Regions from separate parts of the Arthrobacter sp. OAP107 genome, predicted to be linked through region 2. Evidence: riboswitches for the same ligand, from Rfam matches in the RefSeq annotation. Region 2 holds a riboswitch; each other region holds the start of a gene.
What was found. Region 2 has a riboswitch for cyclic di-AMP ahead of ABIE00_RS19990 (aggregation-promoting factor C-terminal-like domain-containing protein). Riboswitches for the same ligand answer to the same signal wherever they lie in the genome.
Positions count from the first base shown of each region.

Region 1 (6,217 bases), 140 kb from region 2:
GCCAATGTCACATTCAGGTCACGGCGTGTCACAGGAATGAGAGTGCTCACTCGGGTAGGCCTAGAGCCAGCCCATGGGATCAACGACGTCCCCGTTGACCATCACCTCGAAGTGGAGGTGGCAGCCGGTGGAGGCGCCTGTGGTCCCGCTGAGGGCGATAACCTCGCCCCGGGTGACCTTCTGGCCAACCTGGACGCTGGAGGACGACAGGTGGTTGTACGTCGTCTCCAGGCCGTTGCCGTGATCGATCACGATGCGGTTTCCTCCGCCATACGGGTGCCACCCCGAGAAAGTGACTTTGCCGCTGGCTGCAGCAAGCACCTGGGTGCCGCACTCGGCGGCGAAGTCCTGGCCGCGGTGGAACTCGCCGGCGCCGCCGGTGATCGGACTCACCCGGTAACCGAACGGTGAGGACTTGACCAGCGTGGTCAGCGGTCCGCCCAGGGTGCCCACCGAGGCCGCACGGCTGATGCTGCCGGCCGACTGGGCGCTCAGGAGCTGCTTGAGCTTTCCGTCCGGGTCGCCGGTGGTGGAGACTGACGTGCGGCTGAAGTCGATCTTTGCCGCCGGTTCCGCCGAAACCTTCGGCTGCGCCAGTGAGGCAGCGGACGCCGATGCCCCGCCCTGCTCGCCGGCAGCCAGGACAGGGCTGGTGGCGGGGACAGTAACAGTCAGCAGGAGGCCGGTGGCCGCGAGGGCAACGCCGGCTTTCTGCCCAACGCCACTGGCCGAGGCGAAATCCGTAACCTGCCGCAACGGACCCCGGCGGCGGCGGCGCGCTTCGCGCTGGGCGTCCCGGGGACGGTCCGCGGCGTTGGCCTCCGCAAGGCGCGGCTCCGGAGCGGGACCAGTCGCGCGGCGGCGGCCCCGGGCATTCTGCATGGACAAGTACTGTTTCCTCTCTGGATAGCCTGCGGAGTTAGCTGTCGGATTCGGGTCAGAGAGTTCAGACCCGGTCCGCCATCACAAGCCATTCCGGCACAGGGGTATCCCCGGGAGGATTCCTTCTGCGGAAGAGACTTGCTGCTGCGGACTTCACCCCAAGGCTGTCAGAACAGCCGGTTGTGGTTCCCCCGCCCCTGCCAGTGGGTGACTCGTGCTGCTGATCTGCTGGCAGGGTTCGGCTCCAGATCAGGTAACGCTTTTGTATCGGCGTTGCCGTTTAACTATAGGCGATTAAAGAGCACGGTAATAATTCCGTTATATTCACTGTGCAAAAGTGGTGGGTCATCCTGCCTGCAGATGTCAGACAGGATACGGCTTCCGCGCCGCTGGACGATTAGGCGCCGGTCAAGGCTCCCTGGAGCTTAGTCCAGGCGCACAAACACGTGCGCAGCAACCTCCGGCGGCAGTTCAAGGGCACCCTCGAACCCCGGTACGCGGACAGAGATGTACTCCCCCACGCGTTCGAGCGAGACGGCGGCGCCGGGCCGGATCCCGCCTTCGTCCAACTGGAGCAGCAGCTCCGGCTCCACCTGGATGGGTTCTGCCAGGCGGCTGACGGTGACCTTGGATTCCGGGCCGTAGCCGGTCATGGCATCGAGCAGGTTCACCACCCCGTCCGAGAACGGGCGTGCAGGCTGCCCTCCGAGTGCGGCCAGGCCGGGAATCGGGTTGCCATAGGGAGATTCGGTGGGGTGATCGAGCATTTCATAGATCCGGCGCTCCACGCGCTCACTCATGACGTGTTCCCACCGGCAGGCCTCGTCGTGGACGTAGGCCCAGTCAAGGCCGATAACGTCAGCGAGCAGGCGCTCGGCGAGCCGGTGCTTGCGCATCACCTCGGTGGCGCGCTTCCGGCCCACTTCGGTCAGTTCCAGGTGGCGGTCGCCGGAGACGACGACGAGGCCGTCGCGTTCCATCCTGCCGATGGTCTGCGAAACAGTGGGGCCCGAGTGGCGGAGACGTTCGGCGATGCGTGCCCGAAGCGCCACGATGTTCTCTTCCTCCAGCTCCAGAATGGTGCGAAGGTACATCTCCGTGGTGTCGATCAGATCCGTCATTCAGCTCAGCTCCTCGAGCACAGTATTTGTGTCCGTCCCACCGTACCGCGGGCCCGCCGCACCGGGATCCGGCAAGCTGCAGCGGCGGTCCTGTATGACGGCGGCGCAGCACCGGCTGTCTGCCCGTACGTCCAGTGCCAGCTTAGCCTATTTTGAATTAGTCCGGATAATCCGCCGGGCCTGTGACGGGCACCATCTCCATGACTGGACTATGACGGTGGCGTGTTCCCGCGGTATCCGCGCTTCGGGCAGAATAAGGAGGGTCTTGGTGGCGGTCATGGTTGCCTGCCGGCCATCGCCCCGTCCCCGCCGAACCGCACTTCCATGCCGAAAATTGGAGCCACTGTGAGCGACACCAGCATCACTATTCCCGCAAATCTCCTGCCCAAGGACGGACGGTTCGGCGCCGGTCCCTCCAAGGTCAGGCCCGAGCAGATCGAGGCGCTCTCCGCAGCAGCCACGACGCTCCTTGGAACGTCCCACCGCCAGGCCCCGGTGAAGAACCTCGTGGGTTCCGTCCGCGAAGGCCTCAGCACCTTCTTCCGCGCCCCCGAAGGCTACGAGGTGGTCCTCGGCGTTGGCGGTTCCACCGCGTTCTGGGACGTTGCCAGCTTCGGCCTGGTGGAAGAGAAGGCACAGCACCTGTCCTTCGGCGAGTTCGGGTCCAAGTTCGCCGCGGCCACCAACAAGGCACCGTTCCTTGCGGAGTCCTCCATCATCAAGTCCGAGCCCGGCACCTGCCCCGCACCCAAGGCCGAGGCCGGCGTTGACGTGTACGCCTGGCCGCAGAACGAAACGTCAACGGGCGTTGCCGCGCCCGTCCAGCGCGTGAACGGCGCCGACGAGGGCGCGCTGGTGCTGGTGGACGCAACCTCGGCTGCCGGCGGCCTTGACGTCGATGTGGCCCAGACGGACGTCTACTACTTTGCGCCGCAGAAGAACTTCGCTTCCGACGGCGGGCTGTGGCTGGGCCTGTTCTCCCCGGCAGCGCTTGAGCGGGCCGAGCGCGTCAAGGCCAGCGGGCGGTGGATCCCGGACTTCCTTGACCTGAAGACCGCCATCGACAACTCCAAGCTGAACCAGACCTACAACACCCCCTCGCTGTCCACGCTCGTCACGCTGGACGCCCAGGTGCAGTGGCTGAACGCCAACGGCGGGCTGGACTTCGCCGCCGGGCGCACCGCCGACTCCGCCGGACGCATCTACAAGTGGGCGGAAGCCTCCGAATTCGCCACGCCGTTCGTTGCCAACGCCGCCGAACGTTCCAACGTCATCGCCACCATCGACTTCGATGACTCGATCGATGCCGCCGCCATCGCCAAGGTACTCCGCGCCAACGGCATCGTGGACACCGAGCCGTACCGGAAGCTGGGTCGCAACCAGCTGCGCATCGCCACGTTCGTGGCCATCGAGCCCTCCGATGTCACCGCCCTGCTGGAGTGCATCGACTACGTGGTGGGCGAGCTGAAGAAGTAATCGCCGCTGAGGAGTATTTGTCCGGATAATCGGTGTTCGAAGCCCTTGTGCCCCATTATCTGGACAAAACTCTTCTGTTAAAGCACGACGGCGCCGTCCGGACTTTCGTCCCGACGGCGCCGTTTGCGTTGTGATCAGTTTGCCGTTGTCAGTCCCGCTCCGGGCTGCCTGACTCTGCATCGGCGTCGGACTCTATTTCGTCGTCGGACGCCGATTCAACGTCCGCGGCGGCCTCGCCCGGTTCTCCGGCTTCAGACTCGCCGGTGGCCCCCTCCTCGGGAGATTCCTCCGCGGTCTCCGCATCCTGCTCCTGGGCGTCCTCCGGGCGCACGCGCTCGGCCCACGGCACCCACTCCGGCGCCAGGATCGACTCTTCCGACGGGAGCAGGCCAAGCTCGTTGACCGTGATCACCTTGGAGCGGGAGTTGCGGGTCAGAACGGCGTACCACTGCCAGCCGATGTACCCCGGCAGCCGTGATTCGAAAAGGTGCGTCACCACGCGGTCGCCTTCGGTACGGGCGGCCAGGTGTTCCCCGATTTCGGATGCCTTTGCAATGCCTTCGATGGCGGTCCGGGCGGTGTCCACGGCAGCGGCCAGCACGGCGTCGGGCTTCCCCGTCCGCCATACCGGGACTCCGGCGCGCCTCTTGAGGGCCTTGGATTCAGCCTTGGGCTCCACCTTGGATTCGGCCTGTTCAGGTTCCGGGTTCATTGGGAGGCCTAGGCGTCCAGCTCGTCGGCAACCTTACGCAGGGCGGCGGCAATGGCCTTGCCCTTGTTGCCGTCCGGGTATTTACCGGAGGACAGCGTGCCGGACAGGTTGTCTAGAACCGTCACCAGGTCCTGCACCAGCGGGGCAAGATCCCTCGCGCTGGGGCGCTTGGCCTTGGCGATGGACGGCGTCTTTTCAAGGACGCGCAGACCCAGGGCCTGGGCGCCCTTGCGTCCGTCCGCGACGCCGAACTCAACCCGGGTGCCGGCCTTCAGTTCCGAAACTCCGGCGGGCAGCGCGGATTTGGGAAGGAACACTTCCTGCCCGTCCTCGCCCGCGAGGAATCCGAAACCTTTGTCCTTGTCGTACCACTTGACCTTGCCGGTAGGCACCTAATCAACCTTCTTCGTTTCTGACGTTCTGGGACATGGCCGGCGGGCACCGCATCCGCACCGATGTGCGGGTTCAGGGTATGACTGCCTGGTCCATGTTGGTCTGTTCCTTCAAGGTTATCCTGACTGGCAGGCTAATCCCGCTTTGAGGCGCGGCCGCGGCGCTGCTGTTAGCGTTACTTGCATGACATCCGCGCGTATCCGGCGGCCACTGATGGCCGCGGCAGTGCTCCTTGCAGTTTTGTCCCTCGCTGCCGTCGGCGCGGTCATGGCGCTGGCCGCTGCGGGCCAGGCCGCGCCGCAGTGGATCACGTCGGCGGCGCTGTACGGCCTTCCGGCGGCTTTCCTGCTGATGCTTGTGCTGGTGGCCGACGGCGTTGCCGCCCGCCGCCGGGCAGGAACCCCGGGCGGGCGGTAACGTTGGACTGATGTCCCTCATTCGAGCGCTCAGCAAGGACCTGGAGGCACGCAGCGACGAGTCACTGCGGGCCCTGTTCGCTGCGCGGCCGGACCTGATCTCGCCCGGAGTTCCCGATTTCCCCGCCCTCGCCGCCCGCGCCAGCGCCCGGGTGAGCGTACAGCGTGCCCTGGAGCGCCTGAACCGTCCCCAGATGCAGGTCCTGGAAACCTTGCACCTGTGCACCAACACGGACACCGGCCACAGCGCCTCGGCCACGGTGCTGAAGAAAGCCATCGCAGGATCAACGGTGGCCGCCGTCGAGCAACTCCTGCAGTCGCTGCATGACCTGGCCCTCGTGCAGCGGGCGGAACCACCGCATGGAGCAGGACCCGGAGCCCAGCGGCAGCGCTACTACCTTCCGGTGAGCAGCCTGAAAGACGTCGTCGGCATCTACCCGGCCGGGCTGGGGCGCAGCTACACCGAGCTCGTCAGGCTGCAGCCGGCGTTCGCCCAGCGCGTTGTCCAGCTTGTCGCGGAGCTGCACCGAAGCGGCGCCGCCGTGCAGGCCGCCACCACCCCGATGGAGGCAGCGCTGGCGCTGCAGCACTGGACCTCCTCCCCCGAGGCATTACACGCCCTCCTCGCCACCGCCCCGGCGCGGACGGCGGCGCTCCTGGCACGGTTCAGCAACTGGGCCATGGGTGCCGTGCCCCAGGCCCAGCGCAAGGCTTCCGTCACCACCGAAGGTCACGACGTCGGACCCGTCGACTGGCTGCTGGCGCGGGGCCTGCTGGTGCCGCTGGACGCCGCCCACGTGGAGCTGCCGCACAGCGTGGGCATCTCCCTGCGCGGTGGCGCCATCATCGACAACTTCTCCCTGACTCCCCCCGCGCCAACGCTCGGCGTCACCACCGCGGCGCTGCGCCGCAACGCCGCGCTGGGCGCCATCGCGGAGACATTACGGCTCACCGGCGAACTGCTGCATGCGGTCAGGGACCAGCCCCTGGCCACCCTGCGGAGCGGCGGCGTGGGCATCCGCGAAATGCGGCGGCTCGCCGAGACGCTCCGCGTGGACCACCACACCACCGCCGTACTGCTGGAAGTCTGCGCCCTGTCCGGCCTGATCCGGCTGGATGTGGACAGCTCGTGCTGGGTGCAGCCGCCGCAGCTGGAATGGCTCGGGCTGCCGCGGCAGGAACAGTGGCTGTGGCTCGTCAATGCCTGGCTGGCCAGC
Region 1 covers NZ_JBEPOK010000001.1:4,215,908-4,222,124, forward strand. Annotated here, with positions in the region: gene ABIE00_RS19310 (M23 family metallopeptidase) at 61-882, opposite strand; cyclic di-AMP (ydaO/yuaA leader) riboswitch at 894-1,136, opposite strand; gene ABIE00_RS19315 (iron-dependent transcriptional repressor DtxR) at 1,308-2,003, opposite strand; gene serC (phosphoserine transaminase) at 2,349-3,479, shown strand; gene ABIE00_RS19325 (DUF3027 domain-containing protein) at 3,628-4,191, opposite strand; gene ABIE00_RS19330 (cold-shock protein) at 4,200-4,583, opposite strand; gene ABIE00_RS19335 (hypothetical protein) at 4,768-5,001, shown strand; gene ABIE00_RS19340 (helicase-associated domain-containing protein) at 5,012-6,217, shown strand, end outside.
Region 1: another riboswitch for cyclic di-AMP. It lies ahead of ABIE00_RS19310 (M23 family metallopeptidase); the one in region 2 lies ahead of ABIE00_RS19990 (aggregation-promoting factor C-terminal-like domain-containing protein).

Region 2 (6,217 bases):
CCGTGGTGATCCTGGCCCACCGGCTGTTCCATGTCGTACGCCGGCGGGAGCACGCGGGCCCCGCGCCCACATTCGAGCATCCGGCCCATCTCAAGGACAGCAAAGCCGAGCGGGCGGAGCGTCTCCAGGGGACTCCCGGTGCCGGGTCAGGAGCCGGAAACCGGGGCGGGGAGCCAAGCCCCGGGTGATAGTTTTGACCCATGCGCACACTCCTCGTGGACCATCCCCTGGTCGCCCACAAGCTCACCGTCCTGCGGGATAAGAACACCCCCTCGCCGGTCTTCCGCCAGCTCACCGAGGAACTGGTCACGCTGCTCGCCTACGAGGCCACCCGCGACGTCCGCACCCAGCCAGTCACCATCGAAACCCCGGTGGCCACCACGGTGGGCACCGCGTTCACCAAGCCCACCCCTCTGGTGGTCCCCATCCTGCGCGCCGGGCTGGGCATGCTGGAGGGCATGACCAAACTGGTCCCCACCGCCGAAGTGGGTTTCCTGGGCATGGCCCGCGACGAGGAAACCCTGGACATCATCACCTACGCCGAGCGGCTGCCGGACAACCTTTCGGGCCGGCAGATCTTCGTTCTGGACCCCATGCTCGCCACCGGCGGTACTCTGCGTGAGGCCATCAAGTTCCTGTTCAAGCGCGGCGCCGCCGATGTCACCTGCATCTGTCTGCTGGCCGCGCCGGAGGGCCTGGCCAAGCTGGAGGAGGAACTCCAGGACGCCAACGTCACTATCGTCCTCGCCTCCATCGACGAGAAGCTGAACGAGAAGGCCTACATCGTGCCGGGCCTGGGCGACGCCGGCGACCGGCTCTACGGCATCGCCGGCTAAACCACACCACAGTCCCGCACCACACCCAAAGTTCGCCGCCGGAGGTCTTCCGGAGGGCAGTGCGCCCCGGTTAGCCTGTGCACCATGGACTGGAAACTTGAACTCGTGTTCGTCCCCGTGTCCGATGTGGACCGCGCCAAGGACTTCTACGTCAACAAGGTCGGTTTCAACGCCGACTACGACGAGCGGCCCATGGACGGCCTGCGCTTCGTCCAGCTGACCCCGCCTGGCTCGGGCTGCTCGATCGCCATCGGGGAGGGCCTCAACGATGCCCCTCCGGGCACGGCTCCCAGCCTTCAGCTGGTGGTCAGCGACATCAACAAAGCCCACGACCAGCTCAAGGCGAACGGCGTGGACGTCAGTGACGTGGACGTCCAGGACTGGGGCCACTTCGTCTACTTCGCCGACCCGGACGGCAACAAATGGGCAGTGCAGTACCTGCCCAACCGGCCGAACGGCTGAACCCGAACAGCGCGTCTGGGGACAGGATGAGGCAGGATGGAAGGCATGAGCTTTCCTGCCGAGTCCGCCACCATCACGCTGACAGCCCGTGCCGTCCTGTTCGACATGGACGGCACGCTCGTTGATTCCACAGCCATCGTGGAGCGCGTGTGGACCGAATTTGCCGGGCGCTACGGCCTTGATATCGCCGAAATCCTCCGCACCTCCCATGGAGTGCAGGCGCTGGATACGGTCCGCCGCTTCGCTCCGGAGGGCGCCGATATCCACGCGCTGGCCGCCGAGCTGGGACGCATGGAACTGACCGAGACCGACGGCATTGTCGCGGTGCCGGGGGCGCTGCAGCTGCTGGAGTCGCTGCCGGCCGACGCCGTGGCCCTGGTGACGTCGGCTTCGCGCGACCTCGCCACCGTCCGGATGGCGGCGGCCGGGGTGGAGCTTCCGGCGGCGGTGATCACCTCCGAGGACGTGTCCCGCGGCAAGCCGCACCCCGAGGGCTACCTGCTTGGCGCGTCCCTGCTCGGGGCCGACCCCGCGGAAGCAGTCGTGTTCGAGGACGCTCCCGCCGGCATCGCCGCAGGAGTCGCCGCCGGCATCCGGACCGTCGCGGTGGGCCCGAACACCGGCGTCCTTCCCGACGGCGTGCTTCACATTCCGGACTACACCTCCGTGTCCGCGTCGGTGGAAACCGGCGAGGACGGGCGCCCGGCGATCTCCCTGCGCCTGTAGCCCCGCGCGTCCAGCCCAGAGGCCGCACGGACAGGCCCCGTCAGGACAGATCGTAGACCGTGGCGCCGCCGACGGTTTCGGCTGGTGCCCAGGAGGCCGCCCATGCCGCACCCTCGGCCGCCGAATCCGCCCGGGGTACGGGTGGAGTTTGCCGTGCCGGGATTCGCGAGCGTGCCCGGCCCGGCCAGCGTTCCCTGCCGGCCAAAGTTACCCAGCCCGGCGAAGTTGCCGCGGGTTCCCGTTGCGGCCGGTCCGGCGCTGACGATCGCACCGGAATGCGCAGTTGCCGCGGTGGTGAGGGAGTGGGCCAGCGGCGCGGCGAGTGCCGCGGCAACAGCGGCAGCCGCCGTCTTGCGCCGCAGCGCCTTGCCAGCCCCGCCGGAAGGCGCGAACGGGAGCAGCAGCAGGACCACGGCCTCCAGCGCGGAGACCAGAACCAGCCAGCGGAGCCAAGGGACATAGGCAGGGGAGCGGCCCAGCAGCTGGAAGGCCACGGCGCCGGCGGCTGCCACCGCTGCGGCGAGCGGCACCGCCGCTGCCGGCAGGGAACGGCGCTGCCAGAGCAGGACGCCGCCGAGGCCCGCGAGGCCGGCGATTCCCGGTGCCAGGGCCACCATGTAGTACGGATGGATGATGCCGGCCATGAAGCTGAACGTCAGCCCGGTGACCACCACCCACAGGCCCCAGATCACCGCCGAGGCCCGGACAGCATCCGTCCGCGGAGCCCGCCTGCCGATCCACAGCAGGGCGCCGGCGAGGATCAGGACGGACGGCAGCGGCCTTGAGCGTGCCGTCGGTGCTCGCGTTGTCCGCAACCGTGATCCGGAACGAGTGCGTGAAGGTGCCTCGCAGGTAGGCGTGGAGCCGGCGCAGGCACTCCCCCAGGTCGCGCTCCTCGTTGTAGACCGGGATGGTCACGTCCAGGACCGGTACCGCGGTGGAGGTGTCGATGGGCGACCGCCGCGTGTGCTTGATGAGGGTGTGCACCGGGGCGTGTCCGGCCGCGCCGGCTCCATGGGGCGAGTGCGGCTGGAGGTGCAGCGGTGGGTGCGGCTGGGTTCCGGAGTCCTGGTCAGTGATGGTCATGCACCAACAGTGGCGGCCGCTGTTATGAGGGTTTTAGGGCGAAGCTGTGCAGGGGCTGTGGAAGTATTTCGGTTGCGTTTTCCGAACGGCGGCGGCCGCATTTCTGCACCTCTTTTTCCGCCGCGGGAAGCCTGGGACAGCAAAAGGGCCCCGGATCCTGGCGGATCAGGGGCCCTGGCGCTCAAGCCGGGCGCCCTAAAGCGGTGCAGAAATGCTCGCCGTCAGCCGGTCCGGCCGCGGCAACCGGTCAGTACCAGTTGTGGGCGAGGTGCCAGTTCAGCGCGCCACACGGGGAGTCGTAGCGCTCCTTGATGTAGTCCAGGCCCCACTTGATCTGGGTGCGGTAGTTGGTGCGGTAGTCCGCCCCGGCGGTCGCCATCTTCTCGGCGGGCAGTGACTGCACGATGCCGTAGGCGCCGCTGCTCGCGTTGGTGGCCGTCGTGCGCCATTCCGATTCCTTGGTCCAGAGCCGCTTCAGGCACTGCATCTGGTCTGCGGACCAGCCGAAGGAGCCCAGCTTGCTGGCCGCGTAGGCCTGGGCGCCGGCGGGATCGTTCAGGGCAACAGGCGCAGCGGCCTTCGCGGGAGCGACCTTGGCGGCCACCTTGACGGCGGGCGCGGCCTTGGCAGCCGGAGCGGCCTTCGGTGCAGCTTTGGTGACTGCCTTCGGAGCCGCAGCCTTGGTGGCCTTGGGGGCAGCCTTGGCGGTGGCTTTGGTGGCTGACTGCGGTGCGATGGACGCCGCGGACGGGGCCGGGAAGGCGGAGATCAGCGTTCTGTCGAAGCTCAGCGTCTGCCCGGCGTCAGCGATGGCCGCGGCCGGCTCGGCGGCGGAAGGCGTAGCCTGGTCGGCCGCGTGGCCGGCAGCGCCGACGCCGATGAGTACGGCGGCGGCAGTAGTCAGGACGGCTGCCCGGCGCCCGAAGGACGGAAGGCCTGCCGCGAAACGGCCAAGGCCAGTCTTAGGCTTGGCAGGCTCGGCGCGGTGACGGGAAATCTTGGTGCCGGACTGCTTGGAGGCGCGTTCAGGGCGCGCCTGAGTCTTAAATTCAGACATGGTGGATTGCCTCTCAACACCTGCGGAGTTAGCTGTCGGGTTCGGATGAGGTCATCCGGCCGCACGGAAAATTCACGTGTCGGCTTCACCCCAAGGGCTGATGCGGAAAGCCCGGGACTCTGGTTCCCCCGCCTCTGCCTGATCTAAGCGGAATCCGGGAAGCGGCAGAGCTGGGCGTCAATCCGGACATGCGGCTCTAGTGGCGGCCGCACGCTATCGACGGTACAGGAGGCTTTTGATTAAGTCACATTTAGGTAACGGGAGTCATGGCGTCGGCGCGGCGCCTTGCGCGGGCAGCCGGACGGCAAATTCCGTCCGGCCGTGCCGGGACGTGACCTCCACCGTGCCGCCGTGCGCTTCCACGATTGACTGCACGATGGACAGGCCCAGCCCGCTGGTTCCCTCTGCCGAGGCCACCCCCGGTTCTCCCTGCGAAGCCCCTGGTTCTCCCCGCGAATCCGCGGTATGGAGGGCCGTGCCCGCGGTTGCTCCCACGGCGGCGGAGCCCATCGCCGCTGCGGATGCAGGCGCCAGGGGTGACTGAACCGGTGTCGCACGTGAGGCGTCTGCGCGGGCGAAGCGCGCGAAGACCTTGTCCACGAATTCGGGCGGGATGCCGGCGCCGTCGTCCGTGACAGTAATCACAGCGCTGCCGTCGGCCGAACGCATCACTCCGGTCGTCACCGTAGTGCCGGGCGGGGTGTGCTTGCGGGCATTGGAGAGCAGGTTCACGAGGACCTGGTGCAGCTGGGAGGCATCGCCCCGGACGGACACCGGTTCCTCGGGAAGGTCGAGGTGCCACGCCCGGTCCGGCGCCATGACTTTCTCGTCGCTGACCGTCTCGATCACGAGCTGCGTGAGGTCGACATCGCTGAGCTTGAGCGGCTGGCCCTCGTCGAGCCGGGCGAGCAGCAGGAGATCCTCCACCAGCGCGGTCATGCGCTCCGACTGGCTCTGCACGCGTGCAAGCGAGCGCTGGCCGTCCAGGGTGAACTTTTCCGTCATGCGCATCAGCTCGGTGTAGCCGCGGATGGCCGTGAGCGGCGTCCGGAGCTCGTGCGAGGCGTCCGCCACGAACTGCCGCACCTTCATTTCGCTTTCCTGCCGCGCTTCCAGCGCGTTGGAGACGTTGTCCAGCATCTGGTTCAGGGCGTGCCCCACACTGCCCACTTCGGTTCCGGGATGGGCGTTCGACGGCGGGACGCGGACGGCGAGTGCCACCTCGCCGGCATCCAACGGCAGGCGCGACACCTGCGTGGCCACCTCGGAGAGCTGCTCCAGCGGCTTCATGGTGCGGCGGATGAGCACCGTCCCGGCCAGACCGATCAGCACGAGTCCGCCCAGCGAGACGATGGTGATGGTCCAGACCAGCGACGTCAGGGTGCTCTGCTTCTCGGCCACGGGAAGCCCGGTCACCATGACGTCGCCATAGGGCGTCTGGGCGGCAACAAGACGGTAGGCCCCGGTGGACAGGGTGCGGTCGACGGGGATGCCGTCGCGGCGGAGCTCCAGGAGGGTCTGGTTGTCGGCGGCCGAGAGCGGTTTGCGGGTGGCATCCGATGCCAGGAAGCCGGCGCTGACCTGCCCGGACTGGATCCTGGCCACGAGGGTGCCCACCCGCTGGCCCCGGCCTTCGAGGGGGTCGGGCCTGTTGCCCGCGGAACCGAGCGGTGGGCGGCCAAAGTCCCGGGCCCTGTCAGCGGCTCCGGTGAGTTGATCGTCGAGCTGACGGGTCAGGAAGGAGTCCATTGAGGCGTAGCTGAAGAGGCCGATAGCAGCGCAAATGGCCACCAGAAGCGCCATGGCGACGAGGACCAGACGGGTGCGCAGGTGCCAGGTACCGGGCTTCAGCCAGCTTCGGCGCTGGGTACGGACTGCACCGGAAAGGTTTGCCACGGCCTACTCTGCCGGCTTGATGACGTAACCCGCGCCGCGGACCGTGTGGATCATCGGCGGGTGCACGGCATCCACTTTCTTGCGCAGATAGGAGATGTACAGCTCCACGATGTTGGCCTGGCCGCCGAAGTCGTAGTTCCACACCCGGTCTAGG
Region 2 covers NZ_JBEPOK010000001.1:4,360,686-4,366,902, reverse strand. Annotated here, with positions in the region: gene ABIE00_RS20020 (phosphatase PAP2 family protein) at 1-188, shown strand, start outside; gene upp (uracil phosphoribosyltransferase) at 201-836, shown strand; gene ABIE00_RS20010 (VOC family protein) at 921-1,298, shown strand; gene ABIE00_RS20005 (HAD-IA family hydrolase) at 1,344-2,024, shown strand; gene ABIE00_RS20000 (hypothetical protein) at 1,955-2,839, opposite strand; partial or broken gene ABIE00_RS19995 (glycosyltransferase family 2 protein) at 2,859-3,110, opposite strand; gene ABIE00_RS19990 (aggregation-promoting factor C-terminal-like domain-containing protein) at 3,358-4,167, opposite strand; cyclic di-AMP (ydaO/yuaA leader) riboswitch at 4,173-4,327, opposite strand; gene ABIE00_RS19985 (sensor histidine kinase) at 4,432-6,063, opposite strand; gene ABIE00_RS19980 (response regulator transcription factor) at 6,067-6,217, opposite strand, start outside.

Region 3 (6,217 bases), 560 kb from region 2:
TCCTTCCGGGAGAAGATCTCCCGGACCGAGGAGCCGCTGGAACCGGGCGGCCCGCGGCTCCTGAAGTTCCCGGACCCCTTCCGGACCCTGAACGACATGGTGGGCGTGCGCGTCATCACCAAGCTGCCGGCGGAGAACGCCCTGGTGGCCAATCTGATCAAGCGTCAGCGGCACCTCTTCGACTGCCGCGGGGACCGCGAAAAGGACATCGGCTCCATCGAATCCGGCACCTACGGCTACTCCAGCCGGCACCTGATCCTTCGCACCATCCAGAACGACGTGGTGAAGAACTACCAGCAGGTTTTCAACCCTGAGGTACCGCCCAACGGCAGCTACTTCTTTGAATGCCAGATCCGCACCGTCTTCGCCCACGCCTGGAGCGAGATCGAGCACGACATCCGGTTCAAGGCCGAGGACCCGCGGGCCTGGACGCCCCATTTCGACCGCCAGTTCACGGCCACCGCGGCAATGCTGGAGACCGTGGAGAGCGCCTTCGCGGACCTGCATGAGCGGTACGAGGAGGTCCGCAGCTACTGGGACGTGGACGGCGAGGGCGCGGCGCAGCTCACTCCCAACCGGATCCGCGACGTCTGGCGCACCCTGCTCCCGCACGTAGACCGTAAAGTAGATGATGACTGGGGATGGGCGGCTGAACTCCTGGCGGCCCACGGACTCAAGCAGACCGTGCAGCTTGCCGGCCTGCTCAGCGCCAACCGGATCACCGAGGTCCGCAGGGCCCTGGACCACCGCTACTCCCCCGGCCCGGACCGCCTCCTGGATGACCTCCTGCTGTGGCAGTACGGCACCAAACACATCGACCTCACCGCCGAGGCGCCCGACGCCGTTCCCCACCCGCGGCGCGACAGCCTCCTGCGGCGGCTGAAGCAGATCGAGCGCTACCGCCAGACCAAGAAATAGAGTTCCATGAAGCCCGAACAGCTCCAGTCCGTCCGGGCCACGCTCCGTTCCCCGCGGCGCCTCAAGACCGAGGCCCTCGCCGGACTGGTGGTGGCCCTTGCCCTCATTCCGGAAGCCATCGCGTTCTCCGTGATCGCCGGCGTGGATCCCCGGATCGGGCTGTTCGCCTCGTTCACCATGGCCGTCACCATCTCCTTCGTGGGCGGCCGGCCGGCGATGATCTCGGCCGCAACGGGCGCCGTCGCCCTGGTGATCGCGCCGCTGATGCGCAGCCATGGACTGGACCACCTGATCGCCGCGGTGATCCTCGCCGGGGTGTTCCAGATCCTGCTCGCCGTCCTGGGCGTCACCCGGCTCATGCGCTTCATCCCGCGTTCGGTGATGGTGGGCTTCGTGAACGCCCTGGCCATCCTCGTGTTCATGGCCCAGCTGCCGGAACTGCTCGGGGTTCCCTGGCCCGTGTATCCGCTGGTCGCCGCGGGCCTCCTGATCGTCGTCGGCTTCCGCCGGATTACGACGGCGGTGCCGTCGCCTTTGGTGGCCATCGTCCTCCTGACGGTCTTCGCCGTGGTGGCCGGCGTTGACGTTCCCACCGTCCAGGACAAGGGCCAGCTGCCGGAAAGCCTGCCGACGCTGTTTATCCCGAATGTGCCCCTGACGTGGGAAACCTTCCAGACCATCGCCCCGTTCTCGCTGTCCATGGCGCTGGTGGGCCTGTTGGAATCACTAATGACCTCCAAGCTCGTGGACGACATCACCGATACCCGCTCCAACAAGACCCGCGAATCCTGGGGCCAGGGCGTGGCCAACATCGTCACGGGGTTTCTGGGCGGCATGGGCGGCTGCGCGGTGATCGGGCAGACCATGATCAACGTCAAGGGTTCCGGCGCCCGGAGCCGGGTGTCGACGTTCCTCGCCGGGGCGTTCCTGCTGGTCCTGGTGGTTACCCTGGGCGACATCGTGGGCCTCATCCCCATGGCGGCACTGGTGGCTGTGATGATCTTCGTCTCGGCCATCACCTTCGACTGGCACTCCGTTGCACCGGCAACGCTGAGGCGGATGCCCAAATCGGAAACCGCAGTCATGCTCATCACGGTGGGCACGGTGGTGGTCACTCACAACCTGGCGATCGGCGTCGGCGTCGGGGTGCTGGCAGCGATGGCGATGTTCGCCCGCCGGGTGGCCCATTTCGCCACCGTGGAGCGGACGGAGGTGGAGCTCAACGGCCGGACGGTGGCCACCTACACGGTGGACGGCGAACTGTTCTTCGCCTCCTCCAACGACCTCTACACTCAGTTCGACTACGCCCGCGACGCCGAGCCGGACATCCACAGCGTGGTCATCGACCTGCACGCCTCCCACCTGTGGGATGCCTCCACCATCGCTGCGCTGGACTCCGTCACTGAGAAGTACCGGAGGCACGGCCGCGAGGTGGAACTGATCGGCCTTAACTCGGCCAGCATCCAAATGCGGGAACGGCTCGCCGGAAAGCTCAACGCCGCAGAGTGAGGTTCGCCACACTAATTACACCCTGAACCCATATCTGACGCGGGCGAACGCGACGTGAACGACACGGCCCCGTTACCTTAATGTGACATTGCCTGGAGCCTCCCGTACGGTGGAAAACGTGCCTTTTTCATCGAGGAGGCACTCCCGCGCTGATTGCCTAACTCTGCCGCAGCCCGAGGAACCAACCGCTGACCCATGTCCGGCAGAGACGGGGAAACCACTTTTTGGCCCGCTTGAAGCGGGCCTTGGGGTGAAGCCGCACAGCTCCTGACCACGCTCAGGACCGCGGCCGGGTGCCTCCCATCCGAATCCGACAGCTCACCTCGCAGGCATCGGGAGAGGCTTCTTCATGTCGTTCCGCTTTATTTCTGGCCGCCGTGCTGCGGCCATCCTTGCAGCATCCGGCCTGGCCTTCACCGGCAGCGTCGCGGCCAATGCCGCCAACGCTCCGGCCCAGCAGGCCCAGGCTCCCGCCGGCGTCTTCGCGACGGCAGGCCAGGTTCAGGCTCCGCTGAGCGCCGCCTCCAGCGTCAAGATCGACTTTGAGCGCCCTGCGGTCAAGTCCGCACCCGCTCCGGCGGTGGCAGCACCTGTCGTCGTCGCAAAGCCGGCAGTCAAGAAGGCCGCGGCACCTGCCGCTGTCGCGCCCGCACCGAAGGTCGCCGTCAAGGCTGCGGCTCCCGCGCCCAAGGTCGCCGTGAAGGCCGCGGCTCCCGCGCCGAAGGCGCCGGTCAAGGCTGCTGCAGGCGTCAACGCAGCCATGCTGGCCTCGGCCTACGCCCAGATCGGCATCACACAGGACTGCACCGCCATGGTGGAGAAGGCCCTCGGCGCCGCTGGCATCCACGTGGGTGACCTGGCCCCGATGCAGTTCCTGAGCTACGGCAAGGTGGTTTCCACCCCGCAGCCCGGCGACATGGTGGTCCAGTCCGGCCACGTGGCGATCTACGCCGGCGGCGGCAAGGTCATCAGCGGCGGCATGAACGGCATCAATGCCACCATGGCCCACCCGCTGTCCTGGCTCACTGCCACGGGCCCAGTTACGTTCGTGCGCGCGGCCTAGCAGCCGCGCGGCCCGGCAGACCTGAAAACCGCCGTGTTCCGCTGCCTTGGGGGCGGCGGAACACGGCCACCCCAAGGTGCTCCTACCTTTCTACAAGGACTGCGGAACACCATGGCTGTGCCTGATGAAAGACGGCAGTCTCCGGCTGCGAGTCAGGATCACCGGATCCGGATTGTCCCCCATGCATTCCGGATCCGGCGCCTGCTTTTAAGGCGGCAGAACCCGCCTCAACCCCTGACCGTGCGGTTCCGACCCTGCGATTTGGCTTCATACAGGGCGACGTCTGCGGCCGCGATCACCTCGTCGAGGTCGGCGGTTTTCGCATTGTAGGTGGAAATGCCGTAGCTGACGGTCGGCATCCGCAGCAACTCCGGAATATGTTGCGCTGCCAGCCTCCTGCTGATTTCGCCCGCGATGATTTCCGCGCTCTTGGGCCCGGCGCCTGGAAGCAGGAGGATGAACTCCTCACCGCCGTAGCGCCCCGCGACGTCCGTGGACCGCGCCGATGCGCTGCACGCCGCGGCAAACGCCTGCAGGGCCAGGTCCCCCGCCGCATGGCCGAAGGTGTCGTTGACCGACTTGAAGTGGTCGAGGTCGGCGAGGATCAGCGAGCCGCCGCTGTTGGCGGCCCTGCTGCGTTCCAGTTCTTCTGCGGCCGCCTCCAGGAAGGCGCCGCGGTTAAGCAGCCCCGTGAGCCCGTCCTGGGTGGCCACTGTCCGCAGCGCCCGGGTCTGCTGCTCGGTGCTCAACCCCGCCATGCTGAAGGAAACCACCACCAGGAGCACCATGGTGACCATGGTGGTCACCGCGGACCCGAAGTAAGCAGTGAAAACGGGACCGTTAGGCCCCTGGATCAGGAACACCACCAGGCGGCAGGAGTAGAAGAAGGCCACCCCGCCGGCCGCGATGGCCATGGGGATCCGCACCCGGGAGTAGCCGGGTTCAAGCCGCCACAGTTCGTGCGAAGCCAGCCCGATAAGCACGGCCATCGACGCCAGGAAAACAGCACCGCCGGCCCACGTGTTGGATCCCGGGCTGTCGACGCCGGCGGCGGCACCGACGATGACCGGCAGCGCAACGGACAGCCAGAGGTTGTACTTCAGGTTCCGGAGGGACCGCGCCCCGGCCCAGACACCTGCAGCGCCGGACACCAGCAGGAAGTTGCCCAGCGGATTGGCCCAGACCTGCTGCGGCGTGCCGTTGAGCAGGAATGCTGCCGAGCCGGAGAGGAACAGGAGCAGGGCGGCGCACCACCAGGCGCTGTAGGGCGAGCGGGTGCTGCGGAAGGTCGAAAAGTAGAACAGCAGCGCCAGGACCAGGGCCATCGCCGCGAAGGCAACCCGCAGTGTCGCCGTGTCTAGGATCATTCCGTCCCCTTGAATGCCGATCCAGTGCAATCCAGTATCGCACCGGGAACGATCAGGGTCCCGCCGTGCCACGAAGAATTTTGCGGGTACGACACATTTGTCTGACATCAGTCATGAATTGGCCGCTACGGCGCTCCGGTGCCAGCATTATTGAATGCTTGAGGCAACAAAAGGCCCTGTATCCGCTCCCTCGGCCACGGAGCACGACGCGGAACCCCTGAACCCGGCCCTCGCCGCGGAAGCCAGGATTGCGCGCGTCGCGGTGACCGTCTTCCCCCTTCTGGTCCTCGCAGCCGGCTTCGCCGGGTTCCTGCTTCCCGGTGCCTTCAAACCCCTCGGCCCGGCGGTCCCGTACCTGCTGGGAATCATCATGTTCTGCATGGGCCTGACGCTGACGCCGCCGGACTTCACGGCCGTTGCCCGCAGGCCCTGGGCCGTGGTGCTGGGCATCGTGGCCCACTACGTGATCATGCCCGGTGCGGGCTGGATGATCGCCACCCTTCTCCACCTGGAGCCCGCACTCGCCGTCGGCCTCATCCTCGTCGGCTGCGCGCCCTCCGGCACGGCCTCCAACGTGATGGCATTCCTGGCCAAGGGCGATGTGGCCCTGTCCGTGGCGGTGGCCAGCGTTTCCACGCTGATCGCCCCGGTGGTCACGCCCGTCCTGGTGCTGTTCCTGGCCGGTTCCTTCCTGACCATCGACGCGGGGGGCATGGTGCTGGACATCGTCAAGACCGTGCTGCTGCCGGTGGTCGCTGGCCTCCTGGCCCGGCTGTTCCTCAAGAACCTCGTCGCCAAGGCGCTGCCGGCACTCCCCTGGGCGTCCGCCGTCGTTATTTCCCTCATCGTGGCGGTGGTGGTGGCGGGAAGTGCCAGCAAGATCCTGGCTGCCGGCGGCATTGTGTTCCTTGCCGTGGTGCTGCACAACGGCTTCGGGCTGGGCCTTGGCTACCTGGCCGGCAAGGTGGGCCGCCTGGACGCCAAGGCACGCAGGGCACTCGCGTTCGAGGTGGGCATGCAGAACTCCGGCCTGGCGGCGACGCTGGCCACCGCCCACTTCACCCCGCTGGCGGCCCTGCCGTCCGCCGTGTTCTCGCTCTGGCACAACATCTCCGGTGCCATCGTCGCTGCCTGGCTGGCCCGCAAGCCCCTGCCCGGGCAGCCCGACGTGCCGGGCAAGCCCGAAGTGCCCGCGCAGCCGGGAGCCTAAACCGGTACGGCTTCCTCCGAGCCGGCCAGGGCAAAGGCGCTGGCGGGCCGCGGCAGTCCGTAGTGCTCACGCAGCGTGTTCCCTGTGTACTGCCGGCGGAACAGCCCGCGGGATCGCAGAATCGGAATGACGTGGTCCACGAAGGCGTCC
Region 3 covers NZ_JBEPOK010000001.1:4,919,603-4,925,819, forward strand. Annotated here, with positions in the region: gene ABIE00_RS22580 (GTP pyrophosphokinase) at 1-918, shown strand, start outside; gene ABIE00_RS22585 (SulP family inorganic anion transporter) at 925-2,427, shown strand; cyclic di-AMP (ydaO/yuaA leader) riboswitch at 2,608-2,773, shown strand; gene ABIE00_RS22590 (NlpC/P60 family protein) at 2,777-3,490, shown strand; gene ABIE00_RS22595 (GGDEF domain-containing protein) at 3,718-4,857, opposite strand; gene ABIE00_RS22600 (bile acid:sodium symporter family protein) at 5,012-6,067, shown strand; gene ABIE00_RS22605 (LLM class flavin-dependent oxidoreductase) at 6,064-6,217, opposite strand, start outside.
Region 3: another riboswitch for cyclic di-AMP. It lies ahead of ABIE00_RS22590 (NlpC/P60 family protein); the one in region 2 lies ahead of ABIE00_RS19990 (aggregation-promoting factor C-terminal-like domain-containing protein).